DNA from 4 places in the Gordonia sp. NPDC062954 genome. Region 3 is predicted to be linked to each of the others. Evidence: predicted binding sites of a transcription regulator. Region 3 holds the regulator's gene; each other region holds the start of a gene.

Region 1 (7,592 bases), on a different contig from region 3:
CCGGGCCGACCAAGGCGGCGGCGCCGTAGCCGAGAATCAGGGTGAACAGGTAGAACGCGCCGATCAGCGCGATGGCCCACACCACCGACCTGCGTGCTTCCTTGGCCGTCGGCACTGTGTAGAAGCGCATCAGCACGTGCGGCAGACCTGCGGTACCGAGCACCAGGGCGATCGCCAGCGAGATGAAGTTGATCTGCGACGAGAGCGATCCGCCGTATTGGGCGCCGGGGGCGAGAACGTCACGGGCGGCGACCTTCTCATCCGACGACCCGGTGATCGCATCCTGTGCAGAGCCGAGGATGCTGGACACGTTCATACCGAACTTCGCCAACACGATGAACGTCATGACCGCGGCACCGGTGATCAGCAGGACGGCCTTGATGATCTGCACCCACGTGGTGCCCTTCATACCGCCGATGAGGACGTAGACGATCATCAGCGCACCGACGATGGCGATCACGATCGACTGGCCGACGCGGCTCTCGATGTCGAGCAGCAGCGCCACCAGACCGCCGGCGCCGGCCATCTGGGCGAGGAGATAGAACAGCGACACCATCAGCGTGGAGATGGCCGCGGCCAACCGCACCGGACGCTGGCGCAGTCGGAAGCTCAGCACGTCGGCCATGGTGAATTTGCCGGTGTTGCGGAGCAATTCGGCCACCAGCAGCAGGGCGACGAGCCATGCGACCAGGAAGCCGATGGAGTAGAGGAAGCCATCGTAGCCGTAGACGGCGATGGCGCCGGCGATGCCGAGGAAGCTGGCCGCCGACAGATAGTCGCCGGCAATGGCAATGCCGTTCTGTGGGCCGGAGAAGCCACGGCCGCCGGTGAAGAAGTCAGCTGCGGACTTGTTGTTCTTGCTCGCCCGGATCACCACGTACATGGTGACGGCGACGAACGCTACGAAGATGGAGATGTTGGCGACCGGGTTGCCGACGGACGCAGCCAGATTGATCGTGGTCATGCGCTGATCTCGCTTTCCATCTTCTCGCGGATAGCGGTGGCCCGCGGGTCGAGGTCACGGTTGGCGAACCGTACGTAGAGCCCAGTGATCACGAAGGTCGTGACAAATTGCAGCAGGCCCAGGATCAGGCCGATGTTGATATCGCCCCAAACCTTTGTGCCCATGAAGTCGGTGGCGAACGCCCCGAGCAGCACATAGAGCGCGTACCACAGCAGGAAGAACGCCGTCAGCGGAAAGACGAACCGGCGCAGTCGATGCCGCAGGTCTTGGAATTCCGGGCTGGCCTGGACTTCCAGCCACTGCTCGCCGGTCGGCGAATGCGACGCCGAGCCGGGCGGATGTTCGATCGTGGACACGCCTACCTCCTGAATGTCTGTGATGACTCTCGACTGGCAAGCGTATTGAGGTGCAAGTCACAGCAGAATGGGGTGTTGTGGGTCACACGGCGAAGTAGTGAGACTGTGCGACGGACGGTCGATGGCGGCCGACGAGCGGTTGGGTGGGGAACCCCTCGCCAAGTCTCGCGGCCGCACAGGGGGCATGAGGCGAGTGCCTCAGCCCGCCGCCCCCTCGCTGGTTGAGCAGCGGCGTGCGAGCTTGCGAGCCCGCCGCATATCGAAACCACCCCACCCGCTCAAAAATCTTCTGCACTATTTTCAAGAAACTCCTTGACATCGAACTGGTGTTCGACCATAGTGGAGTCATGGGAGCTTCGGGGGATCTCACCACCATCACTGATTCTGTTCGTGACCTGCACTTTGCCGACGATATGTCGGGGCGTGCGGCGTTTGATGCGATGACCGCTCTGGTCACGTTGCGTAATCTGATCGACCATCACGCTGCGACGGTGGTCGGCCATCTGGACCGACTGGGTGTGGCCCGTGACCACGGCCGCAAGTTGAGTGAGTTGTTGATCGTGATGGGGCTCGCGCCGGCGGTCGCGTCCCGTCTGATCCGTATCGCCACTGCCCGTGCGCAGCTGCCCACTCTGGGCGCGCATGCCGCCGATGGGGCGATCTCCGCCGAACATGTGGATGCGGTGGGTAAAGGGGTCGATCATGTCGGGAAAAGATCGGCGGAACCGCTCGACGATGTGGCGCGTCTAAACATCGTGACCGAACTTCTCGCCCAATTCTTTTCCGGCGCCACCCCCGCCGACATCGGTAAACGTGCGCGTCGTCTGGGCAACCAGGCCGCCGCCGACACCGGTGGGTTACCGGCATCCGAGGACCGCAACCTCAACGCGCTCGTCCACGATGTCGATGGTGACGGGCGGCTGCAGGTACGCGCCGACCTCAACACCGAAGTCGGCGAAAAATTCTCGGCCGCGATGGAAGAGCTGGCGGCTCCGCGCCCTGAACCCGACGGCTCACCGGATGCGCGTTCCACCGAGCGCCGGCATGCCGACGCCCTCGAAGCGTTGCTGGATATCGCTGCCCGCAGCGGTGATGCGGCCTCGGCGCCCCGTCACCAGCTGCTGGTGTCGGTGCCCGCTGATACTCCTGATTTGGCCGAGTTGCCGTTCATGGGGTCGATCTCCGAAGCCATGTTGCGCACGTTGACGTGCGACACCACCGCGACGGTCGCGATCGTCGATGGTGAGGCGGTGCCGATGGAGATGAGTAAAGACAAACGCCTGTTCCCAGCGTATCTGCGTAAGGCGTTGCACAAGCGGGATCAGTGTTGCATCAAATGCGGCGTGGCGGCCTCCCGCTGCCAAGGCCATCATATTGTGCATTGGGCTGATGGTGGAATCACGGTGTTGGACAACGGCTGTCTGCTGTGCCCGTCGTGTCATGCCGACATCCACCACAACGGGTGGCAGGTGATCATGGGCCACGACCGACATCCCTGGCTCATCCCACCCGTCGCTGTCGACCCGCACCGGCGGCCGATACCGGCCTACAACCGACGCACCCTCAACCTCGACAACCTACCCGCCGCCGCCTGAGCCACGCTGACCGGCGAGTAGGTCACGCAGCCAAGTCTTCCCACGCACCCGATCCCGGTCGGGACCGCAACCGTCCCTTGAGAACTCCATAGAGTGAACCAACGGCGCCGCAACGGTGTCGCGTACCCGACGGCCACATCGGTTGCACAACAACCCATGTGGTGCGCGGTACGCGACACTGTACGCCGGCCGACCGCCTACTCGCTCGGCAGGCGCTCGATCCCCATGCCCAACCGCTCCGGCACGTGCATGCGGGCGAAGGTCCGTGCCAGATCGTCGGGCACTCGGCGACGGGTCGCGAGACTCACCCCGATCATCGTCGCGAACGCCAGTGGCACGGTCACCGCGGCCGGATAGCCGATGATCTCCGCGGGCCAACCGCCGAGCACGTCGTTGCTCACCACCCCGGCGATCGCAAGGCTGGTCGCGGCACCCGAACTCACGCCGCCGACGATGAGCCCGGCAACCGCGCCGGGCGCGGTCAGGCCGCGCCACCAGATGCCCAGCACCAGAAGAGGGCACAACGTCGATGCGGCGACGGCGAACACCAGCCCGACCGTCCGCGACAACTCCAGCGACGACGCCGCCAGCGAGAGACCGATCGGGATGACACCGCCGATGAGCGCGGCGATGCGGAAGTCGCGCACTCGTCCGCGCAGCACGTCCGTGGACAACGCGCCTGCGACGCTGACCAGCAACCCCGACGAGGTAGCGAGGAACGCCGCGATGGCACCAGCGGCCACCAACGCCGCCAGGATCTGCCCGGCCAGCCCCCCGACGGCGGCAGCGGGCAGCAACAACACCGCGGCATCGGACGTACCGGTGATCAGCAACTGCGGTACATACAGGCGTGCGAGGACCCCCAACACGGTCGGGAACAGATAGAACAGCGACAGCAGCGCGATGACCGCCAGCGCAGTGCGTCGCGATGACCGCCCGTCCGGGTTGGTGTAGAACCGCACCAGCACGTGCGGCAGACCCATTGTCCCCAGAAAGGTGGCGATGATCAGCGACAACACCTCGAACAGGGGCTGACGTCCACCCAACCCGCCGCCCGAGGCGATCCAGCCCTCACCAGTCGTCGGCGCACCATCCACGACCGGGGTTGCCGCGCCGGCCTCGAGTCGGATGACACTGCCCGCGCCGACCTCGTGGGTGCCGATGCTGGGGAACGGCGCGGCGTCCACATCCGCGCCGTCGAGGGTGCCTGTGATGAGTAGTCCGTCGACCTCGGGGACGGTCATCGTGACCGGGGTGGTGACATTCACCGTGGTCGCCTGATCCACCCGCGGCGGCACCGGATCTCCCAACGCCGCACGGTCGGTGAGAAACACGCCGAGCAACACCAGAGCGGGCACCGCGATGGCGGTCAGTTTGAGCCAATACTGAAACGCCTGCACAAAGGTGATCGACCGCATGCCGCCGCCGACCACGTTGACGATGACGATGGCCCCCACGGCGACCGCACCCACCCACACCGGTGCGCCGAGCAGGATGTTCAGGGTCAGCCCGGCACCTTGCAGCTGCGGGATCAGATAGAGCACGCACACCACCACGACCACGGTCATCGACGTCAGGCGTGCGGCGCGGGAGTTCAGTCGGAACTCGGCGAAGTCGGGCACGGTATAGGCGCCGGATCGGCGCAGCGGAGCGGCGACGAACAACAGCAGCCCCAAATAGCCGGCGGTGAATCCGATCGGATACCACAGGGCATCGGCCCCATATTTGGCGACGAGCCCGGCGACACCGAGAAAGGATGCGGCCGAGAGGTACTCGCCGGACACCGCGGCAGCATTCCATCGCGGTCCGACACTGCGGGAGGCCACCAGGAAGTCCGAGGTGGTGCGCGACAGTCGGCCACCGTAGGCGCCAACGGCGACGGTGGCGATGGCCGCCAGCCCCAGGGCGATCGCGGTGAGGGCGTCGACGTCGGTGTTCATTCGTGGTCGGTCTCGTCGTCGACGACCCGTAGGAAGTCACGCTCGGCCTGCTCGGCGAAGTGCACATAGATCCGACCGGCCACATAGAGCAGCGGATAGAGCGCGAACACCAGCACCAACCAGTTCAGGCGCACGCCGAGGATCTCCACCGAGGTCAGCCACGGAAACACGGTGCCGGTCAACGGGATCGCCACGATCACGACGATCACGGCCGCTGCCAGCCGCAACGCGATCCCCAGCTGCGCGCGCATCAAACCGCGGACCAGCGCGTCACCCACCTCGGTCTGCTCCTGCACCTCGACGCGGGTGCGCATCATGCGGGCGCCGCGACGCTGTGACAGCACGACCCGTTCGCGGCGGGGTGGCTGTTCGGTCATGGCTCGCCGTCGGAACGATACTGGCGCATGGGATCGCGGATCAGCAGATCCTTGAGTTCGCGCAGTTGGCGTCGGCTCACCGGCAACTCGACGGCCTCCGAGGCGCCGTTGGCACGTACCGCCACCACCGTCGACGACCCGGTGGCGCGCAGACCGGTGACCATCGGCAACGCCACCAGATAGGAGCGGTGCACCCGCTGAAATCCGTGATCCTGCCAGCGGGTGGCCAACGTGGACAGCGGAATCCGCACCAGATGTGCGCCGGTGTCGGAGTGCAGTCGGGCATAGTCGCCGACCGCCTCCACCCAGGAGATGCTGTCGCGGCGAACCAGTGAGGTCACCCCGGACATCTCCACCGGGATGACCTCGTCGGTGGCGCCGGCGCGAACCGCCGGATCGGAAGTGCGTGGCGCGGTGTCGCGACCGGCGAGCACACGTGTGATCGCCTGCTCGAGTCGTTGCTCACGTAGTGGTTTCAGCAAGTAGTCGACGGCACCGACGTCGAAGGCGTCGACCGCCTTGTCGTCGTGCGCGGTCACGAACACCACCTGCGGGGGTTCGGCGTACTGCCGCAAAACCCCGGCGAGTTCCAGACCGCTCAGACCGGGCATGTTGATGTCCAAGAAGATGGCGTCGATACGCCGCTCGCTGAGTTCGCGCAGGGCGTGCGTGGCGTCGCCTGCCGTATGCACCTCGCCGACCTCGGGTTGGCGTCCGAGCAGGTAGGCCAGTTCGTCGAGTGCCGGCGGTTCGTCGTCGACGGCAAGGACGACGAGGGTCATCGGCCACCTCCTTGCACCACCGAGATCGTCACGCGCGGATACCGGCACGGAACTTGGGGACGCGCATGCCGACCCGCGTACCCGCACCCACACCGGTGTCGACCACTAGACCGTAGTCGTTGCCGAATGCGGCGCGCAGTCGATGGTCCACATTCGTCAGCCCCACGTGCGCCCCGTCGGATTCGCTGCGTTCACCAGATGCAGACGGCGCGTCGAGCGCGTCGATGTCGCCGGACCGCAACAGCTCCGGATCCATTCCCACGCCGTCGTCCTCGATGGTGATGACGCAGTCGGCACCCTCGTCGGCCGCGGTGATGGTGATGGTCCCGCCGCCCTTGCCTGCCAGCCCGTGGCGAACGGCGTTCTCCACCAGCGGTTGCAGCGCGAGAAACGGTACGACGACGTTGAGGACCTCGGGCGCCACCTGCAGCTTCACATCCAGCGCCGGCCCGAACCGTGCGCGCTCGAGGGTCAGGTAACGGTCGATGTTGCGCAATTCGTCGGCCAGAATCGTGAACTCGCCTGCGGCGCGGAACGAGTAGCGGGTGAAGTCGGCGAAGTCCAGGATCAGCTCCCGGGCGCGGTCGGGGTCGGTGCGCACGAACGATGCGATCGTGTTCAGCGCGTTGTAGATGAAGTGTGGACTGATCTGTGCTCGCAACGCCAACACCTCGGCGCGATCGAGTCGTGCCCGGGACGCCTCGAGTTCGGCGAGCTCGATCTGACTGGACACGTACCGGGCGACCTCGCCGACCGCGCCGAGCATGCCGGGCCCGGGACGATGGGTGGTGGCGACCACCAGCACCCCGACACTGGTGTCCTCGCCTGCGAGGGGTGCCGCGACCAGTGCGCGTACCGGCGACTCCGTGCCGCACGGATCGTTGACCAACACCCGGCGCTGGTCGTCGTCGGCGATCGTGGCGGTGTCCGCGGCTGCCGCGACCAACTGGGTGTCCCAGAACGGATCGTCGTCGGGTTCGCGGGCCAACAGTGCGCCGTGCGCGTCGTAGAGTGCGACGGCATCGGCGGCGGTCAGGGCCCGCAGGTGCGGTACGGCATCGCGTGCCGACTCCGCCGAGAGCCCGGTACGCAACGACCGAGCCGCCCGGGATGCCGTCTGCAGGGCGAAATGCACGGCACGTTCAGTGGGGGTGGAGACCACCCGCCGGGTGCGGATCAAGACCACTGCAATCACCACGACCAGGACGGCCACCACCGCCAGCGCTACCGCGAGCTGTCCGGACATGGCTCCAACACTCTCATCCCTGATGCGCTGAGACCATCGAGACCAACAGGCCGGCTGCACGCTCAGCACATATCCGTGCGCGCGCAACCAGATGGCGGGGACGGGCCATCCCTACGGTGATCGCATCCGGTTTCGAGAAAGGTCGCCGATGTCTGCTCTCCGTCCTGATCTGCGTCTCTGGATCACCCGCGCCGCGCTGGTCCTCTCCGCGCTGGCACTCCTCTTGGGCGTGGCAGCGGGGCCCGCGTCCGCGCAGAACCCGAAACCGACGATCGTGCTCATGCATGGCGCGTTCGCCGACTCCTCGGGGTGGAAGGACGTGGCGGCAAACC
Region 2 (7,592 bases), on a different contig from region 3:
ACGCACTGTCGGCGGAGATGATGCGGATCATGGTCGAGGCCTGGGATCAGGTCGACGACGACCCCGACATCCGCGTGGCGATCCTGACCGGCGCCGGTGGCGCATTCTGCGCCGGCATGGACCTCAAGGCGATGAACAAGAACTCCCCCGGGGACACCGCCGATCAGGGCACCTGGAACCCGGCGAGCCTGCCCGCATTGCTGAAGGGACGGCGCCTCACCAAGCCGCTGATCGCCGCGGTCGAGGGCCCGGCCATAGCCGGCGGTACCGAGATCCTGCAGGGCACCGACATTCGGGTGGCCGGCGAGAGCGCGAAGTTCGGTGTGGCCGAAGCCCGATGGGGGCTGTTCCCGCTCGGCGGCAGCGCGGTGCGACTGCCTCGGCAGATCCCGTACACCATCGCCGCCGACCTGTTGCTGACCGGACGCCACATCACCGCAGCCGAGGCCAAGGAGTACGGCCTCATCGGTTACACGGTTCCCGACGGATCGGCTCTGGACAAGGCGCTCGAGATCGCCGAGGCCATCACCGCCAACGGCCCGCTCGCCGTACAGGCAATCCTCAAAACCATGCGTGACACCGAGGGCATGCACGAACTCGACGCCTTCGAGATCGAATCCAAGCTGGGCATCTCGGTGTTCAAGAGCAAAGACGCCAAGGTCGGTCCCCGCGCGTTCGCCAACAAGGAGAAGCCGGTCTTCACCGGGGAATGACCGCGGTCGAGCCGCCGGCGTCGGCATGGTTGGCGCCATGCCGGTTCGGGTATCCCCCTCATCGCAGCGATGAGAGGAGTACCGATGGCAGCAGAACACGACCAACCGCACATTCCCGACCCGGCCGATTCGGTGAACCCCGAACTCGCCTCCGCGGTCGACGCCGAGGATCTCGATGAGGACCGGCTGCAGCTCGACCCGCTCGAGGAGGGCATGGATCCTCCCGAGGGCTGGTCAGCCGCCGACCGCACCGGGGTCACCGCCCGCGAGCAGCGCGAAGGCGAAACGCTGGATGAGCGCCTCGCCGAGGAGGAACCCGACTTCGGCGATACACCCGAGGCGGGCGCTGTGGCCGAAGACGAGCGACAGCCAGACGGCACCGACGATCGTCGCACCACCACGAGTGGCGGGCAGTCAGCCGACGAGGCGGGCGGATCGGTCGCGGCCGCACAGCGCACACCGGGATTCGACGAGGAAACATGACCCGCGGCGACCCGGAAGCCGGCCCGGCAGCGCACGAGCAATCGACACGCAGCCTTGCCCTACCCGGCGTGGTCCTCGGCGTCGGTCTCGGTGGATTCGTCGACGGCATCCTGCTGCACCAACTCTTGCAGTGGCACCACATGCTGACCGGTACCGACGACGATCGGCTCGGTGTGGACTACTACTCGGCAGACACCGTGCACGGGTTGCAGATCAACACGGTGTGGGACGGGCTGTTCCACACGTTCACCTGGCTCGCCGTGCTCATCGGCCTGGCATTGCTCTACAGCCGGGTCACCGACGCCCGCCGCCGGCTGTGGACGTCACGGGCACTGTGGGGTTGGGTCCTGGTCGGCTGGGGCATGTTCAACCTGGTCGAGGGAGTCATCGACCACCACATCCTGCGGATTCACCATGTCCGCAGCGGTGATCACCAACTGCTGTGGGATCTCGGGTTCCTGGTCCTGGGCGCGCTACTCGTTGTCGGCGGATGGTTACTGCAACGCACCGCTCGACCGGTTCCTGGCGTCGACTCACTCGCAGGACAATGAACACGCTGGCACATGGCGCCGAGACCGCAGTTCCCACCGGCACCATCGCTGTCCTGGTGCTGGCGGCATTTGCCGGGACCACGTATGTTCTCGCTGCGCGGCGGCGCCACAGTGAGAACCGCGGCTGGGATCATCGGCGCACGGTCGGATTTCTGACCGGGTTGGCCTTACTGCTGGTCGCCGCCCGGCCGGCGACATCCGATGGGTTCGCCGACCACATGCTCGGCCACCTGCTCATCGGAATGTTTGCCCCGCTGGCGCTGGTGTTGTCTGCACCGTTGACCTTGCTGCTGCGATCTGTGCCGCCGTCGGTGGGCGCCGCGATCACTCGACTGTTCCGCTCCACACCGGCGCGTGTGATGACTCATCCGATCGTGTTGCTGACAGCCAACATCGGAGGTCTCGCGGCGCTGTACTTCACCGGCCTCTTCGGTCTCTCAGAGCGGAACAACCTCGTACATTCCGCGATCCACGTGCATTTCTTCGTGGTCGGATACCTGTTCGCCTGGATGATCGCCGGACCCGACCCCGGGCCACACCGGCCCGGCGTGCGGACCCGGCTCGTGGTACTCGGTGTGGCCATCTTCGGACACGCCGTGATCGCACAGCTGCTCTACGCGGGATGGTTTGTCGCGATCGACGCCCCGGCCGCAGAGATCCGTGCCGGTGGCACGCTCATGTACTACTGGGGTGACATCGCCGAGATCCTGCTCGCACTGGCGCTTCTGGTGACCTGGCGGCCGGATCACCGCAGCAGGGCGGGCGCACGTCGCGGCACAAGATCGAGTTCGAACCCCTTGGGCACCATGGTGAGTCGCTCGTCCACCGCGAGTTCGTAATCGGGGTCACCGGAGAGGTCGTATCGATGCAGGATGCGCGCGAGCACCAGTACCGATTCATGCAGCGCGAACTGGCGGCCGATACAGGCCCGCAACCCGGCACCGAACGGTTTGTAACTGTGCGCGGGACGCTTCTTGACGTTGGCCGGGAGGAATCGATCCGGGTCGTAGACATCCGGATCGTCCCAGACGGACGGATCTCGGTGAACGAAGCCGAGCACGATGATCGCCCAGTCCTGCGGCCGCATCCGGTAGGCGTCGGCCAGCATGGTCTCGCCCCGCGGGCTGCGGGCGAAGGCCGGCACCGTCGGCCAAATGCGCAGTGCCTCATCCAGACATCGGCGTATGTAGCGAAACTTCGGAATCTGCTCGAAGGTCGGCACCGCGTCCGAGTCGTCACCGAGGATCTCGTCGGCCTCCTGTTGCGCCTTCGCCAGGCAATGCGGGTTCCGCGACAGGTAGTACAGCGTGAATGACAACGCACCCGAGGTGGTTTCGTGGCCGGCCACCAGGAAAGTCAGAATCTGATATCGAATGTTCAACGGTGACAGTCGCTCCCCGCTCTCCGGGTGAGAGGTGTTGAGCATGATGCCGAGCAGATCGTGATCGTCGGAAGATGCCGAACGTTCGGCGATGAGGTCGTCGAGCATCTTATCTACATACGCCTGCTGGCCCGCGTTGCGCCGATCGATGAGCCTGCCGAGCAGCGCGCCTCCGGGCGCCGTCAGCAGACCACCCTTGCGACGCCCGGTTTCCAATGCTCGGATCATGGCGCCGACAAACGGATGCGGTTGCTGACTGGTGAAGGACCCGAAGTCGTGGCTGAACGCCGCACGACTCAGCGTTTCCATGGTCAGTTTCGTCATCGACTGCGTGACGTCCACCGGTCCGGCCTGCCGTTCCCAGAACGCGAACAGTTCATCGGCGGTGGCCAACATGATCGGGTGATACGACTGCATCGCCGACTTGGTGAACGCGGGCATCAGCAGTTCGTGTGCCAGTTGCCAGTTGGGTTCGTCGTTCTCGGCGGTGAACAGCCCGTCGCCGGCGTATTGCCGCAGGGCAGTGATCGCCGGTGGCAGCGCCTTGCAGAACCGCGTCTCATCGCAGAGCTCGGCGGCGAGCTCTGCACTAGACACGAACACGAAGTTCTGCCGAAAGATCCGCATCTCGAAGATGGGGCCGAGGTCGGCGCCCCACGCAAGCAAATCCAGGATGGGGTGTCTGGGGCTCGAGACTCCCAGGTCACCGATGAGCGGTTTGCGACGGTCGGCGTGCGGAAAGATTTGCCCCGACCAGTCGTTCTTCAGCGTCCTGACCACAGTTCGACCCTGCTCCCGGCGGATAGGCGTGTCAATCCATCCACGGATGGATTCTATCCGGGCGCACCCTTGACACGCGCGATAATGGAGAGAAGTCTCTGATAAATGATGGACCTGGATCTGGCACATACAGTGCTTGACGCCCAGCCGTTCAGTCGCATGCTCGGCGCACGCCTGACTCACATCGGCGACGATGGCGTCACACTGGCGGTCGACGTCCGCGACGATCTCCGTCAGCAGTACGGCTACATCCACGGCGGGGTGCTGAGCTACCTCGCCGACAATGCACTGACCTACGCCGCCGCGCTCGGTCTCGGTCCGGATATCGTCACCAGCGGCTTCTCGATCGAGTACCTCTCCCCTGCACGCGACGGGCGTGAACTGGTCACCCACGCGACACTTGTCCACGCGGGCCGAACCAAAGCCGTTGCCCGGTGCGACATCAGCGTCATCGACAATGACGGAACCCGGCGCGTGGTCGCCGCCGCGCAGGGAACGAGCATGGTCCGGGGCCGCGGGTCGAGAACCGCGCTACAGCATTGACGAGATCCTCGACGCCGCACTCGAACTCGTAGTCGAGGACGGCCCGGCGGCGGCGACCGTATCCGCCGTCGCCCGTCGCATCGGGGCACCGTCGGGGTCGGTCTATCACCGCTTCGCCAGCCGCGACGAGCTGATGGCCCGGCTATGGCTACGCTCCATCGCGCGATACCAGGAGGGCGTCGTCACAGCCTTGCGGCGCAACGATGCCAACGAGGCCGCCCGAGCCGCGGTCGCGCACTGTTTCGATTGGACGGCCGCGCATCCCGGGGAGTCCGCGCTGCTGCTGCAGTACAACAAGCGGGACCTGTTGCGCGCCTGGCCCGATACACTCGCCGCCGAACTCCGGACGCACAATCGCCGCACGCGCGAAGTGGTGCGAGGATACGCTCGACAACGATTCGGCTCATCCGATGCCGAGGTGATGGATCGGGTCACGTTCGCACTCGTCGACCTGCCCTACGCGGCCGTACGACGACATCTCCCCGACCGCGGCCGGCCTGCAGAGTGGTTGCGCGACTTCACCCTACGGTCCGCCGAGGCGATACTGGCCGAAGTTCCCACCAGGATTACGGACTCTTCGTAGCGCGAGGGCGGCGCGACTGCACGACCGCCCGGACTGTCCCGACGTCCCGGAAAATTGACAGTTGCAGGCATCAAAGTTTGGCGCTACTCTCGAAGATACGTTCGAACGACAGTCGGGGGATTCAGTGTCGGGCACAGATCAGGTCAGTGAGGTGCAGCAGCTGTATGCGCAGTTGCATGACCTGCTCGACCGTATCGATGCCGTCGACACCACCCCTGCCATGGATGACGCGGTGTTGGATGTGGCCGAACAACACGAACGTGCCCATCGTCGGATGAGTCTGATCGGGCATCGCCGCATGATGGACTGCAACGACCGCGGCGTACCCGGCCAACTCGGCTACCGCCACATCGGCGAGATGATGGCCCACCATCTACGCATCCCCGATCACCGCCGCCGCATGCGACACATGCGGGCCCTAACCGAATTCCGGTCCCTGCAGGGCGAACTCACCCCCCCACGCTATGCGGCGTTGGCCGCGGTGGTCGCCGACGGCGCCGCCACACCCGCCCACGTCGATGCCGTGTTGAAAGTGGTGAAGAAGATTCCCCGCTCGGTGCCACTCGACGTCGCCGAGAAGGCCGAAACCATGATGGCCGAATTCGCCCGCACCCTGACCCCCAAACAGATCCTGAAAGCCGGAGCCGAACTACTCGGGCGCATCGACCCCGACGGCACCCTGACCGATGAACGTGACCGCGCCCGCCGCCGCTCCGTACTCATCGGCGACCAAGATGATCAATCGATGAGCGAGTTCGACGGTGCCCTCACACCCACCACCCGCGCCATGCTCGACGTGATCCTCGCCAAGATGGCCGCCCCCGGGATGAACAATCCCGACGACAAGGACTCCCCACGCGGCGCGACTCTCGACGCCGACATCGAGAAACTGAAAGAGGCAGCCGGGCGCGACAATCGATCCACCGGCCAACGCAACCACGACGCGCTGCACACCCTGTTCCAGTTGGTCCTCGACGGCGGTGTGCTCGGCAAGAGCCACCGCGGTCTGCCGCCACACATCATCGTCAAGGTCAACGAAACCGATCTGCGTGACCGCACCGGGTTCGGACACACCGCCACCGGCACCCAACTGCCCATCGCCGACATCATCGAGATGGCCGCCGAGGCGCAATTCCACCTCGCCGTATTCAAAGACCACACCGCCCAACCGCTGTATCTGGGCACCGCCAAACGCTTCGCCAACCAGGCGCAACGATTGATGCACTTCGCCCAAGACGGCGGCAGCGGATGTTCCAAACCAGGCTGCTCACATCCGAGCGCGATCGTCGAAATCCATCACGCCGACAAAGACTGGGCCGACGGCGGCACCACCGACATCGACACCACCGCACCAGCCTGCCCACCACACAATCGGATGGTCGGCCCCAAACCCGGACAATGGACCACTCGCATCATCCGCCACGGCCGTGACGCCGGCCGCGCCGGGTGGACACTGAACCCACTCGACGGCAGCCCACCCGGACCACCCCAGGTCAACCGGATCCACGAGGTCGGCGAACTCTTCGAACACTACCTCCGCAGCGGCACGATCAGCGAGGACCCACAACCAGCCGAAACCGAACCACCGGCTGCGGACGCGGCGGTTCGGCGCAAGCCGATCTCGCCGGCACGACTCGCCGCACGTACTCGACGACGAAAGCGCAAGCTGCGTCGAACAAGTCACCACACCCGACAACGACTCCTGGCCCGGGTGCGGTAGGTCGCCTGGTCCTCGCGCGCCCGCCGATCAACCGCGCGTGAAACTGCACGCGCGGTTGGTTGCTGGGCGCGCGAGAGTTTTGCCGACGGTCACACCAGCGTCGCCAACTGACGGATCGTCTCCGCGTCGCGCGCGGTAACCATCAACATGCTCACGCCCGCAGCCTCCCACTGCTTGATCTGAGCACGCACCTCATCGGCGGTGCCGGCGATCATCGTCTCGCGCACCATCTCGTCGGGGACCGCAGCCATCGCCTCGGCCTTGCGGCCCTCGCGGAACAGCGCGCCGATCTCGTCGACCGCGTCGCCGTAGCCCATGCGCCGATACAGCTCGGCGTGAAAGTTCTTCTCCTTCGCGCCCATTCCACCGACGTAGAGTGCCGTCGACGGTCGGTACCGCTCCACGGCTTCTGCGATGTCATCGGTGATCACCACCTGCACCGTCGCCGCTACCTCGAAGTCGTCACGAGTGCGTCGGGCCCCGGGGCGCGCGAATCCTTCGGCCAGCCAGGCCTCGTACTGATCGGCCAGACGCAAACTGTAGAAGATCGCAAGCCATCCGTCGGCGATCTCCGCGGTCTGCGCCACGTTCTTCGGCCCCTCGGCGCCGAGCCAGATCGGAATGTCGGCTCGCAAAGGATGAGTGATCGGCTTGAGTGATTTGCCGAGTCCCGTCGATCCGGGCGCATCGGGCGGGTACGGCAACGGATAATGCGGGCCCGCGTTGGACAATTTGCCCTCACGGGCGAGTACGTCCCGGACCACCTGGACGTACTCGCGAGTGCGCGCCAACGGCTTGCCGAAAGGTTGCCCGTACCAGCCCTCGACCACCTGCGGCC
Region 3 (7,592 bases):
GCCGCGGAAACGATCCTTGCCCTTCACCCCGACATCGGTGGCGAAGATCACGGCGTCGGCATCGGCGATGACCTGGGGATCGAACGAGGTGGTCGCCGAGGAACCCTGGGTTTCCACGTGGAAGTCGACGTCGGCGCGTTCGGCCGCGTACTTGAGTGCGTCGGCGGCCATGTAGGTGTGGGCGATACCGGTGGGGCAGGCGGTGATCGCCACGACAGACGGCCGTCGGTCGGCGTCGCCGGCGTCTGGTGCCGTGGGCGTTGTCTCGGGGGTCGCCACCGTGGATGTCGCCGCCGGCGTCTGGGTGGGCTGCGGGTTGATGGCCTCGTCGACGAGTTGTACGACGCGCTCGTCGCTGTCGGCCGCCCGCAGCGAGTCGACGAACTCCGGACGCACCAGCGACCGGGCCAGCGAGCTGAGCAGCTTCATGTGCTCGGAGGCGCCGCCTTCGGGTGCGGCGATGAGGAACACCAGGTCGGCGGGACCGTCCGGGGCGCCGAAGTCGACCTTTCGCGACAGGCGCGCCATCGCGAGGGAGGCTGCGGTGACCGACGCGGCGCGCGCGTGCGGGATCGCGATTCCGCCGGGCAGTCCGGTGGCGGACTTGGCCTCGCGATCGAGCGCGCCGCGGGCCAGCACGGTGGCGTCGGTGGTGCGGCCGGCCGAGGCCAGCCGATCGGCGAGGTAACCGATCACGGCCGCCGGGTCGTCGCCGGCGTCCACGTCGAGGCTCACCGTCTGTGGGGTGATGATCTGTTCTGACATGGGTTTTCCTTCGTGCGGGTGCTTGTCGGAAGGTGGATTTGCTTCGGTGTCAACGCAAGGGGATCGTCAACCTGCACTGGCGGCCCCGGTGAGGTCGGTGACGGAGACGTTGTCCGGATCGATCTGATCGGGATAGGGCGGTTGAGTGCCGGCCAGAGCGGTGGCCGCAGAGCCGTACGCCACGGCCATCCGGAGCCGTTCGGGTTCTTCGGCACCACTGCATTCGGCGATGAGATAACCGGTGAGGGCAGCGTCGCCGGCGCCGACGGTGCTGCGCGGCACGATGGGCGGTGGGGTCGCGAACCATGCGCCTGTCGAGGTGACCAACAGGGCGCCGGCGGCGCCGAGAGTGGCGAGGATCGCCGCCCCGGTGCGGTGCGCCAGCACGGTGGCGGCGGCGATCAGGGGAGCGTGGTCGCCACGCGCAGATGCCGTCGACAACTCCGCCGGGTCGACACCGGTGGCCTCGGCGAGCTCTTCCTCATTGGGCTTGAGGAGATCGACCGGCCCGGTGACCGCCGCGGCGAGCGGAGCGCCGGAGGTGTCCACCGCCACCCGGCAACCCGTATCGGCAAGTGCGTCGACGACCGTGCGGTACCAGTTGTGCGGCAGCCCCGGCGGCAGCGAGCCGCACAACGCCACCCAGCGGGCATCGTTGGCATTGGCGAGGACCAGCTCGGTCAGTTCGGCGGCCGACGCGTCGTCGAGCACGAAACCGGGTGCGTTGACCTTCGTGGTGGTGCCGTCGGGGTCGACGATGGTGACGTTGGACCGGACCTCACCGTCGATCGCGAGTGTCAGGTAGGGCAACGCGACCGAGTCGAGCGCCGCGAGCAGCGGGTCACCGGCGCGCGCCGGGAGCAGTGCCCGCGTTCCGATACCCGCAGCGGATGCCACCCGGGCGACGTTGACGCCCTTGCCGCCCGGTTCGGTGCGGACGTTGCTCGCACGCTGGACCGCGCCATGGCTCAACGGCGCGGTCAGTTCCAGCGTCCGGTCCAGACTCGGATTTGCTGTCACGGTCACGATCGCCGGCGAACGGCCGGGGTCGACCCGGCCGGCGGCCGAAGCCGGGTGGGGGTCTGTCATGGATTCCCTCTCCGTGGTGTGGTCGGTGATCACGCGATCACCGTCTCGATGCCGTGGTCGGCGAGTGCCCCCGCGAAGTCGGGGTCGATACCGGTGTCGGTGATCAGTACGTCGATGTCGGCGAGCGCGGCGAAGGACGTGAGATCTTCATGGCCCGCCTTCGACGAGTCCGCCAGAACGACGACGCGGTGGGCGGAACGGACGATCGCCGACTTGATCGCTGCCTCGTCCGGATCCGGGGTGGACAGACCGTGGGCGATGCTGATGCCGTTGGTGCCGACGAAGGCCGTGGTGATGCGCAGCCGTTCGAGTGCGGCGACGGTGTCGGCGCCGACCATCGCCTGGGTGAGTCCGCGGACTCGGCCGCCGAGCACATGCAGGGTCTCGGCGCCCTGTGCGGCCAGGGCGCCGGCGATGGGAATGCTGTGGGTCATCAACGTCAGTCGGCGGTCACGGGGGAGTGCGAGGGCGGCCTGGTAGGTGGTGGTGCCGGCGTCGATGAACACCGACCCGCCGTCGGGTGGGAGGAAGCGCGACGCGGCCGCACCGATCGCGAGCTTCTGGTCGGTGTGCGACATCAGGCGTTCGTCGATGCCCTGTTCGCCGACGACCGGCGTCGCGCCGGGACGTACGGCGCCACCATGGACGCGCTGGAGGTGTCCGTTGCGTTCCAGCACAGCGAGATCGCGGCGGACGGTCTCGCTCGTCACGTCGAACAACGAGGCCAAAGCGGTGACCGAGGCGCGGCCGTTGACCCGTACCTGGTTGGCGATCGCCTGCTGACGTTCTTCCGCGTACACGATGTCCTCGTCTGTTGATTTGATTGGCTTTGGATGTGGGTATATCTGTGTTTACGCCTGTTTATGTTGACAAGTCAAGGTTTTCTTGTAACTTGGATCACAACGGTGACCAGTGGATCGTGGCGGCACACCGTGGCCCAGCCCGTCGGACAAGTGAGGATCTCGGTGGAGCACACACACGTACTGAACGGAACGCCGGTCGTCGGCGGACACGCCTACGGGCCCGCGATCTGGCCGGGTGAGCGTCCGGTGTATGACCCGGCCGTCGCCGCCCCAGTCCTCGAGGACGAACGCGACGTGGAGATCAAGCGGTTCACCGACGCGGCGGCCGCGGTCGCGGGGAGGCTGCGGGAGCGGGCATCACACGCCTCGGGTGCCGCGGCGGAGGTGTTGTCGGCGACGGCGGGTCTCGCCGAGGACCGCGGGTGGACCGGCGCGGCCTCGAAACTCATCACGACAGGGACGCCAGCGCCGGCGGCAGCGGTCGCCGCGACCGACCAGTTCGCGGAGATGTTCACCAAGCTCGGCGGCCTCATGGCCGAGCGCGTCACGGATCTCAACGATGTCCGGGACCGCGTGGTCGCCGAACTACTGGGAGTCCCCGAACCCGGGGTTCCGGAACCCGCCGAACCGTCTGTGCTGTTGGCCGACGATCTTGCTCCGGCCGACACGGCGGGACTGGACCCGACAAAGGTCACCGCGCTGGTCACACGGCTGGGCGGCCCGACCAGTCACACCGCGATCATCGCGCGACAACTCGGGATTCCGTGTGTGGTGGCGGTATCCGGCCTCGGTGAGGTGGCCGCCGGGACGACGGTGCTGGTCGACGGTACCGCGGGCACCCTGGAGGTCGAGCCGGATCCCGACGACGCCGCCGCGCGCGTGGCCGAGAGCCGGCGGATGGCGGAATTGGTGGCGGCCTGGGCCGGACCGGGAGTGACCGCCGACGGGCGACCGATCGCGGTCCTCGCCAATGTCGCCGATGGCACGTCGGCCCGGTCGGCGACCTCCCACCCGGTAGAGGGTGTCGGCCTGTTCCGTACGGAGTTGGCGTTTCTCGACCGCGCGGACGAGCCCTCGGTGGAGGAGCAGACGCGGCTCTATCGCGAGGTGCTCGACGCCTTCGAGGGGCGCAAGGTGGTGATCCGGACCCTCGATGCGGGCTCCGACAAGCCGCTGAAGTTCGTCACGCAGATCGAGGAGACCAATCCGGCACTCGGCGTGCGTGGCAACCGGATCGTCGATGCTCATCCGGGCATCCGGGCGGCCCAGCTCGACGCGATCGCGGCAGCCGCCGACGGACATCAACCGACGCCGTGGGTGATGGCGCCGATGATCGCCTCGGCGACCGAGGCCGCGGAGTTCGCCGGGGAGGTACGCCGACGCGGACTGATCGCCGGTGTGATGATCGAGGTGCCGGCGGCAGCGATCCTCGCCGAATCGATCCTGGCGGAGGTCGACTTCGTGTCGATCGGAACCAACGACCTGACCCAGTACACGATGGCCGCCGACCGGATGTCGGCGGAGCTCGCCGCTCTCACCGATCCCTGGCAGCCCGCGGTGCTCACCCTTATCGCCGGCGTGGCGCGTGCCGGTCAGGCCGCCGACAAACCCGTCGGGGTCTGCGGCGAGGCGGCAGCCGATCCGTTGCTCGCGTGTGTGCTGGTCGGACTCGGGGTCACGTCCCTGTCGACTGCGCCCGCGGCCTCGGCCGCGGTCGGCGCCAGGCTTGCGGAGGTGACCGTCGAGCAATGTCGTGCGGCCGCCGAGGCTGCCCTGGCGACGGCCGAACCCGCCGCGGCGCGTGCTGCTGCGACTGCGGTGCTGGCCGGCGCAGTGGTCGGCTGAGCGGCCGGCCCGCTCGGGTTCAGACCCGGCGCATCACGGTGACGACCTTGCCGAGAATGGCGGCGTCATCGCCCGAGATCGGGTCGAACAGATCGTTGTGCGGCATCAGCCAGACGTGGCCGTCCTTGCGCTTGAAGGTCTTGACCGTGGCCTCGCCGTCGATCATCGCTGCCACGATGTCGCCGTTGTCGGCGACACTCTGCTGGCGTACGACCACCCAGTCGCCGTCGCATATCGCCGCGTCGATCATCGACTCGCCGACCACGCGGAGCAGGAACAGTGAGCCCTCACCGACGAGTTCGCGGGGCAGCGGGAACACGTCCTCGACGGCTTCCTCGGCGAGAATGGGTCCACCCGCGGCGATCCGGCCGAGGACCGGTACGAACGTCGGGGTGGGCAACTGCGCGCCATCGCCCGATGCGGCCGTACCGCCCGGTGGGATGTGCTGGTCGCCGTCTTGGATGTTGACCGCGCGTGGGCGGTTGTGGTCGCGCTTGAGTAGACCTTTGCGTTCCAGGGTCCGCAGCTGGTGGGCCACCGACGACGTCGAGGTGAGGCCGACGGCATCGCCGATCTCCCGGATGCTCGGCGGATATCCGCGCTCGCGGACCGAGGCGCGGATGTACTCGAGGACGCCTCGCTGACGAGGGGTCAGGCTAGCCTCGACGACTTCCGGATCGGCGACCGCGCTATCCGATGCCTCCGTATCGGCTCCGGTCGGCGCCTGCGCCTCGGGTTTCGGCTTGCTGCTGATCCCGCGGGACGCGCCGCGCCGCCCGCCGGCTTTGTCGCTCATCGGTCGAGTCCTTCCTGTCGCCGAAACCGGCAGTGGCCGATTACGGGTTGCCGGTCTGGATCGAAAAACTGCTGGTCTGTTCGGGGAGACTGCTCGGCTGGTTCGGAGCTGCTGTTCAGGGCCCATCCACGCACGTCACCATGTCGCCGACAGTAGCCGAACATTTTGACATGTTCAAACATGTGTTCGACGTGTGTCGAGACATTGTCGGACCCACGTGCTACAAATCGAACATGCGTTCTCTCGAACACATGAGCGACGTGCGTTCGAGAGGCGCCCGAGGTTCGATCCGACTCGTTCCCAGGAGGACACGATGAGCACAGCGACCCTTCATCGGCAGACGCAGTACGCACCGGCTGCGTCCCCGATGCACCCGGCATCCGGGCGCCCTGCAGACGTCCCGACGCGCGACAGAGTCCCGGCCGGGCATGTCTCCCGACCGCGGCGGCGGGGGCGATATGACTCCACTGGGCCCACGAGGCGTCGACCGGGCGGGTCCGGTGCCCCCGCGGCACGGGTGTCGGGGACGAGTTGTGCGTCGCCGGGAGTCGACCGTAGGTTCGTGCGTCGACGCGCGACGGTCGCAGCCGTGGTGCTCGGTGGGGCGCTCGCGGTGCTGGTGTGGGCGGTCGCCATCGTCGGCTCCAACTATGCCGCGTCGGTGCAACCGAGCCCTACCGGGACCGAGGTGGTCCACGTGCGGCAGGGTGATTCGTTGAGCTCCATCGCCGATCGCATCGCGCCGGATGTGCCACGCCAGGCCGTCATCGAGCAGATCGTCGAACGCAACAAACTCGCCGGCTCCGGCCTGCGGGTGGGGCAGGCTTTGATCGCACCCGCATACAGCTGAGGGCCTGACGGTATCCTCGATGGCACAGGGTCCGGCCGGGAACCGGCACGGCGTGACGGGTGACCGGTACGCCGGTGTGTCCAGAGACGTGCGTGAGGACGACATGCGCTGCCCGTTTTGCAAGAACGAAGACACCAAGGTCATCGACTCGCGTGTCGCCGACGAGGGGCAGGCGATCCGACGGCGCCGTTCGTGTGCGGAGTGCGGTCGCCGATTCTCCACCGTCGAGAGTGCCGTGCTGTCGGTCGCCAAACGCAACGGGGTCACCGAGCCGTTCAGTCGGGAGAAGGTGATGCGCGGGGTTCGTCGGGCCTGCCAGGGCCGAGACGTCGCCGAGGACGCGCTCGCCAAGTTGGCCCAGCAGGTCGAGGATGCGGTCCGCGCATCGGGATCGGCCGAGATTCCCAGCAATGAGGTGGGGTTGGCGATCCTCGGTCCGCTGCGTGATCTCGACGAGGTGGCCTATCTGCGCTTCGCCTCGGTCTACCGGTCATTCGACTCGCTGGAGGACTTTCAGCGAGAGATCGACGACCTGCAGGGCAATCTCACCCACCGCTCCGAGGCCGATTCCGGGGTGGTTGATGAGCGGGTCAGCGTCACCGACGGTCTCAGCTGAACTGATCGAGGGCGCGGATCGCCCGCTTCTCCGAGATCGGCCGTGCGGTGCCCAACCGCTGCGCGAACAGTCCCACCCGCAGTTCCTCGACAAGCCAGTGCGCGTGTTCGTCGAACGCATCCCGGCGCGCCGCAGCGAGGTGCGTTGCACGCTGATTCCAATGCGTCACAACACGATCGATGGATGCCAGGGCGGTACTGTCGCGGCCGGCAGCTGCGGGCAACTCCGTGAGGCGAACGGTCGCGGCCTCGAGGTAGCGCGGCACATGGACAAGGCGGTCGTGCGGGGTCGCGACGACGAATCCGTCGAAGACCAGATTGTCCAACTGCTCGGCGACGTCATCGGCGGCCACCGAGCCGCTGAGCCGGTCCATCTGCGCGCGCAGTGGGGCCACGCGGCGGAGCACGTCAACGCTCAGGGTGAAGTAATCGGGAGCCTGTTGCGCCACCCGGGGGCGCAGATCGTCGCGGAGTCGCCGGAATTCGGTCGCCGATCGCACGGCACGAAGGTTCCGGTCTGCCGCGAGGTCGCGGATGGCGCGTCGGGTGCAGTCGCCCACGAGATGTTCGACATCGCGGTAGGGGCTCTGACTCATCGCCAACCGACCGGCGGCATCAAGGGTCGCGGTGATCTTGCGGGTCAGCGGTGGGATGGTCAGGTCGAGGAGTGCCACCACCGCTGCGCTGTGACGGCGGTCGCGTTCGGCCTCGGTGCTCGGCTCGACTCGGGTCACCCCAACCGTCCGGCCGGCTGCGTCACGAACAGCGTCGAGTCCCACATAATGGGTTATCTGCTGTCCGGCAACAGTTGTCGTCACCGTGGGCGGTA
Region 4 (7,592 bases), on a different contig from region 3:
GATGATGAAGGCGTCGAACGCCACTGCCACCGCAAGCGAGAAGCCGAGCATCTTGGCCGTGGTGTCAGGCGCGAGCATGAACGCGGCGAACACGCTGATCATGATGATCGCGGCGGAGGTGACCACACGCGCACCGTGCCGATATCCGGCGATGATGGCGTCCTTGGCGGACATCCCGTGGATGTACTCCTCGCGCATTCGGGTCACCAGGAACACCTGATAATCCATCGCCAGGCCGAACACCACGCCGATCAGGAAGATCGGCAGGAACGACAGGATGGGCTTGGTGTTGTCGATCAGGCCCAGTGCGCCTTCCTGGAAGAAGAGCACCGTCATGCCGAAGGTGGCGAGCACGGAGAAGATGAAGCCGAGGGTGCCGATCAGGGGCACCCAGATCGAGCGGAAGACGCCGATCATGATCAGGAATGCCAGCCCGACCACGACCACCAGATACGGGATCAGCGCACTGTCGAGTTTGGCCGACAGATCCGACAGGATCGCCGTCTGCCCACCGACATGCAGTTCCACCCCGGCGGCTTCGGCGGTGGGCGCGTAGTCGCGGATCGTCTCCATCAGATCGTGCGTTGCGGCATCCGATGGCGCGCTGATCGGCGTCACCGAGATGAGTGCGGTGTCCGCTCCCACCTGTGGCTGCGGTGTTCCGTTACCCATCCAGGTGAGCGTGGCGGCGTTGGCCACGTCGTCGAGCGTCGCGATATGTTCCACGGCACTGTCGGCCGCAGCGCTGACGTCACCGTCTTCGGTGTGCAGCACCACCAGCAGCGGCCCGTTGATGCCCTCACCGAAACCGCGCTGCAGCAAGGTCTGCGCCTGCGCCTCGTCGTCGCTGGTCAGCGACATGCCGAGTTCCATCTTGGACATCGGGATCGCGGCCAGAGCCAGCACGGCGAGCCCCGCGACGATGAACGGGATCGGCCGATTGACCACTCTGCGACCGACTTTGACGCCCACGGTATCGAAGGTCGCACTCTCCTCAGCGTGCTTGATCCACGGTATGCGCGGGGTGAAGGCGAATCGGCCGACCGCGCCGAGCAGCGCCGGGATCAACGTGAGAGCTGCGACCACCGCCATGAACACGGCGACCGCGGCGCCCATACCCATCTGGGTGATCAGCGGGATGCCGATGACCATCAGGGCTGCGACGGCGATGATCACGGTGAGGCCGGCGAAGACGACGGCCGATCCGGCAGTGCCGACCGCTCGGCCGGCCGCATCGGCGGGATCACCACCCCGCATGCGCTCGGTCCGGTAGCGGGACACGATGAACAGCGCGTAGTCGATCGAGACGGCGATGCCGAGCATGGTGACGATCGCGGTAGCGGTCTCGTTGATGCTGAGGAACTCCGCCGACAGCGTGAGCAGCATGATGGTGATCATCACGCCCACCAGGCCGGTGACCAGCGGGATGAATGCCGCCACGAGCGCACCGAACGCGACGATCATGACCACGAAGGCGACCGCGAAACCGATCAGCTCGGCAGTCCCACCGGCCTCCATGACCTGCATGAGCGAGCCGGTGGCCTCCACCCGCAGGCCATCACCACTGTGCTGGGCGAGGATCTCCTGCAGCTGCTCCTTCTCCTCGACGGTGAGATCCATGATCTCGATGTTCTGGCGGATCTGGATCAGGCCCACCCGACCTTCGTCGCCGAGGACCGACGCGCCGATGGTCGGGTTGGCCTGCGCGGCCACCACCGGGTTGACCACGGTGCTCGCATCGGTCAGATCGGGCAGTGTCTTGAGGTTCTCGACCAGCGCGTTGATCTGATCGGTGTGCGCGGCCAGCCCGTCGTCGGCGGCCACGAGCACGCTGGTCGACGCTTGCGACTGCTGCTCCATGACCTGCGGGAAGTACTCCTCGATCTGCGAGGTGGCGGTACCGGAGTCGGTACCCGGCAGGCTGAAGTCCTTCGCGAACTTCGGGCTCAGCGCGCCCACCAAACCGGCCACCGTGACGGCGGCGAGCAGCCACGTCGCGATCACCCACCATTTGTGTCGGAAGCAGAATCTTCCGACTCGGAACAGCATTGAGGCCATCGTCTCCCTCTCGGATCGGCGGATCGCCGGCGGTCAAAAGTGTTAGTGACTACCACTTGTTACTGGATAACAATAAATGTCGGATTTCGCCACCGAGTCCGCCGCCAGAGTGTCGAATGCCTCCCTCCACGCACCACCGTGACGCGCACAATATCGAACACGCGTTCGCATGAGTCGGTATGCTCGCGTTCATGACCGCAGGTATGCAGTGGTCGCTGTTCGACCAGTCGACCCACACGGAGTTACGCTCGCTCGACCGCACATCCCGACACGTGCTGTCGGACGGCGCGTGGGTGGATCTACGTCCCGGATGGGTCGCCGGTTCGGCCGCACTCTTTGACCGCCTACACACGGCCGCTGCATGGCGCGCCGAGCGACGACGCATGTACGACCGGGTGGTCGACGTCCCGCGGCTGGTCGCGACCTACCATTCCGCCGAATCGTTTCCCGACCCGATGCTCGTCGCCGCACGTGACGCACTCAGCGGCCAATACCGCCGCGAGTTACCCGAAGGGTTCGCCACCGCGGGCCTGTGCCTCTACCGGGATGGTTCCGACAGCGTTGCCTGGCACGGCGACCGGATCGGGCGGGGCTCACACGAGGACACCATGGTGGCGATCGTGTCGTTGGGCTCACCCCGGCCGTTGCTGCTGCGTCCACGCGCCGGCGGCCCGTCGGTGCGCTTCGTGGTGGGCCCCGGTGACCTGCTGGTGATGGGCGGCAGCTGCCAGCGCACCTGGGAGCACGCGGTACCGAAGGCCTCCGGGGTCGGCCCACGCATCAGCGTCCAGTTCCGCCCCCGCGGCGTGTGGTGATCGGCGCAACCGAAATTCACCCGTTCCTGACGCCCCGCCAACATGGTCACGGTCGGTGGTGGTTGAATCGACGAGAAGGTCCACGCATCGGGGGGTTGTCAGTGAGTCTCAAGTCGCGCTTGTTTGCGCTCGCCGTCGGATCGGCGGCGGTGGCCATCGCAGTCTCCGCCGCACCCGCCCTCGCCGCTCCACTGGACTCCGTCTTCGGCAGCGCAGGCAGTTCCGGTTCCGGGAGTGCGGGCAGTTCGGATCTGCTCGATGCCGGTAGTTCAGCACTCGGCTCCTCGGGCGACAAGACCGAGCACTACGGCAAGCTGGGACGCGACAACGCCCCCAACGGGGTGAGGTCGATCAACGTCTGGGTGTACGCGCCGAACACGCAACCGATCAGCCCGGGTGTGTATCCCCGGAACTCACAACTCGGCGTCCGCTACAACTCGACGATCGATGCCGGGCCCGTCGTAGACGGCGACGAATGCGCGATGCAGATCCGGTTGAGCGGGCCGAAGGTGCCGAAGAAGGCGCAGCTCTTCAGCACGCAGGATTGCACGTCGGTCAAGCCCTACACGCTGCGCGCTCCGGGGTCGTACTCGATCAGCGTCACCGACACCATCTCCGGCGCCTCGAACGCGATCACCTTCGACGTCCAGTAGGCGCGGCCGCCCTTCGTGACACTCGGCTGGCGCCTCGTTCCTCAGACCACGAAGTCGGTCTTCGTGAGCTGTTCGGACATCGTCCACAGCTTGTCTCGGACGCCGGCGTCGTCAGCACGCTTGTGGTAGCCGGAGACACCCGGGGCCCCGCGGCTGCCGAACATCTCGGTCGGACCGTAAAAGGTGCCGTTCGTGGCATCCGGCGATGTCGCGGCGTACAGCGTGGGCAGCGCACCCTCGGCGGCACTCTGCGCGAAGATCTTGTTGCCGAACTTCATGAACACGTCCTCGACCGTCTCCGATCGCCCCTGTAGCTCCGTGGCCGCGTAAAGCCGAACATCAGATTCGCCATCTTTGAGTCCCCGTACGCACGCCACCGGCGGTATCTGCGCGCCTCCCAGTTCAGACCATCGAGGTCTATGCGTCCAATCTGATGCATGGATGACGAGAGCGTGACCACTCGGTCGGCGATCTTGGGCAGTAGCAGCGCGGTCAACGCGAAGTGTCCGAGATGATTGGTGCCCATCTGCATCTCGAATCCATCGGCGGTGCGGCGCATCGGAATCGCCATGACCCCGGCATTGTTGATCAGCACGTCGGCACCATCGCAGCTGTCGGCGAACGTCCGCACCGATGCCAGATCAGCCAGATCCAACTGGGCCACAGTCGCATTCGGACCGATTTCGGCTGCCACCGGCTGCGCCTTGTTGACATTGCGGCACGCCAGGGTCACGGTGGCACCGGCCTTTGCCAACGCTTTCGCCGTCTCGGCCCCCAGACCGCTGTTGGCTCCGGTCACCACGAACCGGCGCCCGGTCTGATCCGGGATGTCCGCGGTCGTCCACTTGCTCATCATGCCTCCCCATCGATGCTGTGCGCTGACTGCCAGCGACGCTATGGTCTCCGACCAACGTCGTCAACGAGCGATCACAACTGCCCGGTGACCCGGCGCGCCGGCCGGAGCAGACCGGCCACCACCGTGCCGATCGAGATTCCCGGCGGGCGCGTGGCAATCGAGCGCGGCGCGAACACCTGAGTCGGCTCACTGCGACCGCGCAGTGACCGCGTCCCCACCGGAATCCACTCACCTGCCTCGTCGTCGGTGGCGCAGGCCAGCGCCGCACCCGACGCCATCACCGAGCTGCCGGACTGTTTGGCCAGATCCGACAACCGCGCGCTTTCGTTCACCGCGTCACCGATCACCGTGTACTCGTAACGGGTCTCGGCGCCGATGTTGCCGGCGAACACCGTTCCGTAGGAGATACCCATTCCCCACCCGATGTCGAGTTCGTCCCCCAACCGATCGGCGAGGTCACGCGCCGCGGACAGTACCGACGTGGCAGGGTCGTCGAGTTCCACCGGCGCGCCGAAGATCGCCAGCGCCGAGTCGCCTTCGAACTTGTTGACGAAGCCGTGATGGCCGTCGACCACGTCGGCAACGATGGTGAAGAAGTCGTTGAGCAGCTCAGCGGTGGCCCCCGGATCCTGCCGCGCGGCCATACCGGTGGAGTCGATGATGTCCACGAACAGCACACCGACCGTCGCGTTGACTCCCCGCATACCCTCGCCGTGTTCGAGTGCCTGCGCCGCGACGGTGTCGCCGACATGGCGGGCGAAGAGCTGCCGCATCCGCTCGCGCTCCTCGAGTCCGATCACCATCGTGTTGAAGCCGTGCTGCAGCACGCCGAGTTCGGAGGAGTCGTAGACAGGCACCCGGACGGTGTAGTCGGCCGCGTCCACGCGCGTGACCGCATGGTGCAGATCGCTGAGCGGGTCGGCGATGGAACGACCTACGAGGGTGATCACCCGGATACCGGCGACCAGCGCCACCACCCCGAGGATGATGATCGTCCAGTCGACCGGACCGCTGACCGGCGGGAGCATATCCAACCATCGCCCGAGATTGAGCAGCAACAACCCGAACATCGGTACGGCGGAGCTCACCAGCCACACCGCGATCATCCGGCTGCGGACACCGTGAAAGACGTGTCGCGCCGGGAAGTCACGGAAGGCGACCACCGCCAGCGGTCGGGCCGCCCGTTCGGCGAACAGATAGGTGATACACGAACTCGACATCGCCGCGAGTAGAAAGGCCGCGGCGACCCCGGCCGTGCGCGACGACGACGGGTCGTCGGCGACGACGGCGTAGGAGCCGACGGCGGTGGTCCAGGCGGCCAGCGTGGCGATCACCTGATTGCGCGGTATGTGACGGATGGCTGCGCGGCGAGCGCGATCGGCGGGTATTCCGCTCACGAACCAATCGACCTGCGGTTTGATCAGTAGGACGCCAAACAGCATGTTGGTCAGCGTGCCGACGATGATGCCGGTGAGCACTGCCGGGAAGTTGGGGGCGCCGACCGTGCCCTCCAAGGTGAGCTGACTGCCGTTGTACGCCAGCTGCACCAGCAAAAAGGTCTCGATCCCGATCGCACAGTTCGTACCGATCAGCGCGATCGCGGCGGCTGCGGTCGCCCGCCGCGACATGCGGGCGCGTTGTGTGCGGGGCAGTTCTGCGAGGTCCCGAACGTTGGTGCCGCCGTGGCGGCCCCACAGGTATCGCGGCAGTGCCTCGCCGTGGATGTACGGCCACGCCCGTTGCAGGGCGGCGTGGCCGAGTGGTCGCGCCATGACGGCCACCTCCTGCGCCGGTAGGTACCTGCAGGGTACCCATGACCGACGGCGGCGGGCAGGGCCTCGAGGTCCCGGATGCCCCCGGCATGCAGAACGGCCGGCTCCACGGCCTCGGGGGATGAGGGGTTCAGGTGTGGAGCCGGCCGACGCTCCGGCCGATCGGGCCGGACGTTCGTGATCGGATCAGGCAGGCTGGTTGGCCTCGATCTCGAGCGTGATGGTGACCTTGTCGCCCACCACGACGCCGCCACCTTCGAGCGGCATGTCGATGTCGATGCCGAAGTCCTTACGGTTGAGGACGGTGCTCGCCTCGAAGCCGGCGACCGCGCCGTGGCCCATGCCGGGGTTGGTGCCGTTGAACTCGAGGTCCAGTTCGACCGACTTGGTGACGCCCTTCAGGGTGAAGTCCCCGGTGAGCACGTAGTCGTCGCCCTTGGGAGCCACGCCGGTCGAGACGAAGGTGGCCTTCGGGAATTTCTCGGCGTCGAAGAAGTCGGCGGACTTGATGTGTCCGTCGCGCTGATCGTTGCCGGTGGTGATCGAGGTGACGTCGATCTCGGCCTGCACCGAGGGGGTGCCGTCCTCGGCGATGGTGATGGTGCCCGAGAAGGTCTCGAAGTTGCCGCGCACCTTACTGACCATCAGGTGCTTGACGGAGAACGCGACGGCCGAGTGAGCCGGGTCGATGGTCCAGGTGCCGGTTGCGATGGGGGCGGCTACGGCTGCGGTCATGGTGATACCTCCAATGGGTGTGGTCTTGGGTCTGGTGGGCCCTTTCGACCCAACACCACCTTAAACGGACCGCAGTCCGATTACATTCCCGGGCCGGCAAAAAAACTTCCGGGGCAATGTCAGCGCGTGGTGGAGATCCCTCCATCGACCGGGATCACTGCGCCGGTGAGGTAGCTACCGGCCCTGCTCGTCAGGTACACCGTGGTACCGATCACGTCATCGGCCCGGCCGATACGACCCAGCGGAGATGAGGCCGCGATCTCATCGCCACGTTCGGCGAGGAAGTGAGCCATCATGCGTGATTCGAACGGGCCGGGCGCGATGGCGTTGACGGTGATGTTGCGCGACCCGAGATGTCCGGCGAGGTGTCGGGTCAGTTGGTGGACGGCGGCCTTGCTGGCAGAATAGGAGTACGACTCGGTCTGCGGGACCCGGATGCCGTCGATGCTGCCGATCATGATCACGCGCGCTGGGTCGTCGACGGTTGCAGACGCCAGCAACTGCGGGAGCAACGCCTGGGTGAGGGTGAAGGGCGACTGCACGTTGAGATCAAGGACCCGGTCCCACGCCGAGTCCGGGAAGTCCTCGATCGGCGCACCCCAGGTGGCGCCGGCGTTGTTCACCAGGATGTCGAGCCGATCCACCTCAGCGCCGACCTGCGCGGCCAACTCCCGGCACCCCTCCGGGGTGGACAGGTTGGCCT

What was found. Region 3 encodes LexA, which represses DNA repair genes until DNA is damaged. Its sites were predicted from a motif close to CGAACANNTGTTCG; they were not measured.
Region 1: the regulator LexA is predicted to act here: its motif matches at 1,640-1,653, upstream of ACIGKQ_RS05625 (DUF222 domain-containing protein).
Region 2: the regulator LexA is predicted to act here: its motif matches at 5,125-5,138, upstream of ACIGKQ_RS22210 (DUF222 domain-containing protein).
Region 4: the regulator LexA is predicted to act here: its motif matches at 2,213-2,226, upstream of ACIGKQ_RS03345 (alpha-ketoglutarate-dependent dioxygenase AlkB).

The regions. Positions count from the first base shown of each region.
Region 1 is NZ_JBITWL010000004.1:6,792-14,383, reverse strand. It holds gene ACIGKQ_RS05635 (cation acetate symporter) at 1-964, opposite strand, end outside; gene ACIGKQ_RS05630 (DUF485 domain-containing protein) at 961-1,320, opposite strand; gene ACIGKQ_RS05625 (DUF222 domain-containing protein) at 1,668-2,915, shown strand; gene ACIGKQ_RS05620 (cation acetate symporter) at 3,113-4,855, opposite strand; gene ACIGKQ_RS05615 (hypothetical protein) at 4,852-5,232, opposite strand; gene ACIGKQ_RS05610 (LytR/AlgR family response regulator transcription factor) at 5,229-6,014, opposite strand; gene ACIGKQ_RS05605 (sensor histidine kinase) at 6,043-7,260, opposite strand; gene ACIGKQ_RS05600 (alpha/beta hydrolase) at 7,409-7,592, shown strand, end outside.
Region 2 is NZ_JBITWL010000030.1:47,437-55,028, forward strand. It holds gene ACIGKQ_RS22175 (crotonase/enoyl-CoA hydratase family protein) at 1-713, shown strand, start outside; gene ACIGKQ_RS22180 (hypothetical protein) at 798-1,196, shown strand; gene ACIGKQ_RS22185 (DUF2243 domain-containing protein) at 1,193-1,747, shown strand; gene ACIGKQ_RS22190 (cytochrome c oxidase assembly protein) at 1,744-2,586, shown strand; gene ACIGKQ_RS22195 (cytochrome P450) at 2,493-3,908, opposite strand; gene ACIGKQ_RS22200 (PaaI family thioesterase) at 4,014-4,451, shown strand; gene ACIGKQ_RS22205 (TetR/AcrR family transcriptional regulator) at 4,366-5,034, shown strand; gene ACIGKQ_RS22210 (DUF222 domain-containing protein) at 5,159-6,754, shown strand; gene ACIGKQ_RS22215 (LLM class F420-dependent oxidoreductase) at 6,844-7,592, opposite strand, start outside.
Region 3 is NZ_JBITWL010000003.1:211,668-219,259, forward strand. It holds gene ACIGKQ_RS05115 (fructose-specific PTS transporter subunit EIIC) at 1-765, opposite strand, end outside; gene ACIGKQ_RS05120 (1-phosphofructokinase family hexose kinase) at 832-1,854, opposite strand; gene ACIGKQ_RS05125 (DeoR/GlpR family DNA-binding transcription regulator) at 1,884-2,654, opposite strand; gene ACIGKQ_RS05130 (phosphoenolpyruvate--protein phosphotransferase) at 2,820-4,502, shown strand; gene lexA (transcriptional repressor LexA) at 4,522-5,298, opposite strand; gene ACIGKQ_RS05140 (LysM peptidoglycan-binding domain-containing protein) at 5,861-6,148, shown strand; gene nrdR (transcriptional regulator NrdR) at 6,252-6,764, shown strand; gene hrpA (ATP-dependent RNA helicase HrpA) at 6,757-7,592, opposite strand, start outside.
Region 4 is NZ_JBITWL010000002.1:153,486-161,077, reverse strand. It holds gene ACIGKQ_RS03350 (MMPL family transporter) at 1-2,058, opposite strand, end outside; gene ACIGKQ_RS03345 (alpha-ketoglutarate-dependent dioxygenase AlkB) at 2,250-2,873, shown strand; gene ACIGKQ_RS03340 (hypothetical protein) at 2,975-3,526, shown strand; partial or broken gene ACIGKQ_RS03335 (SDR family NAD(P)-dependent oxidoreductase) at 3,568-4,379, opposite strand; gene ACIGKQ_RS03330 (adenylate/guanylate cyclase domain-containing protein) at 4,454-6,154, opposite strand; gene ACIGKQ_RS03325 (YceI family protein) at 6,341-6,889, opposite strand; gene ACIGKQ_RS03320 (SDR family oxidoreductase) at 7,009-7,592, opposite strand, start outside.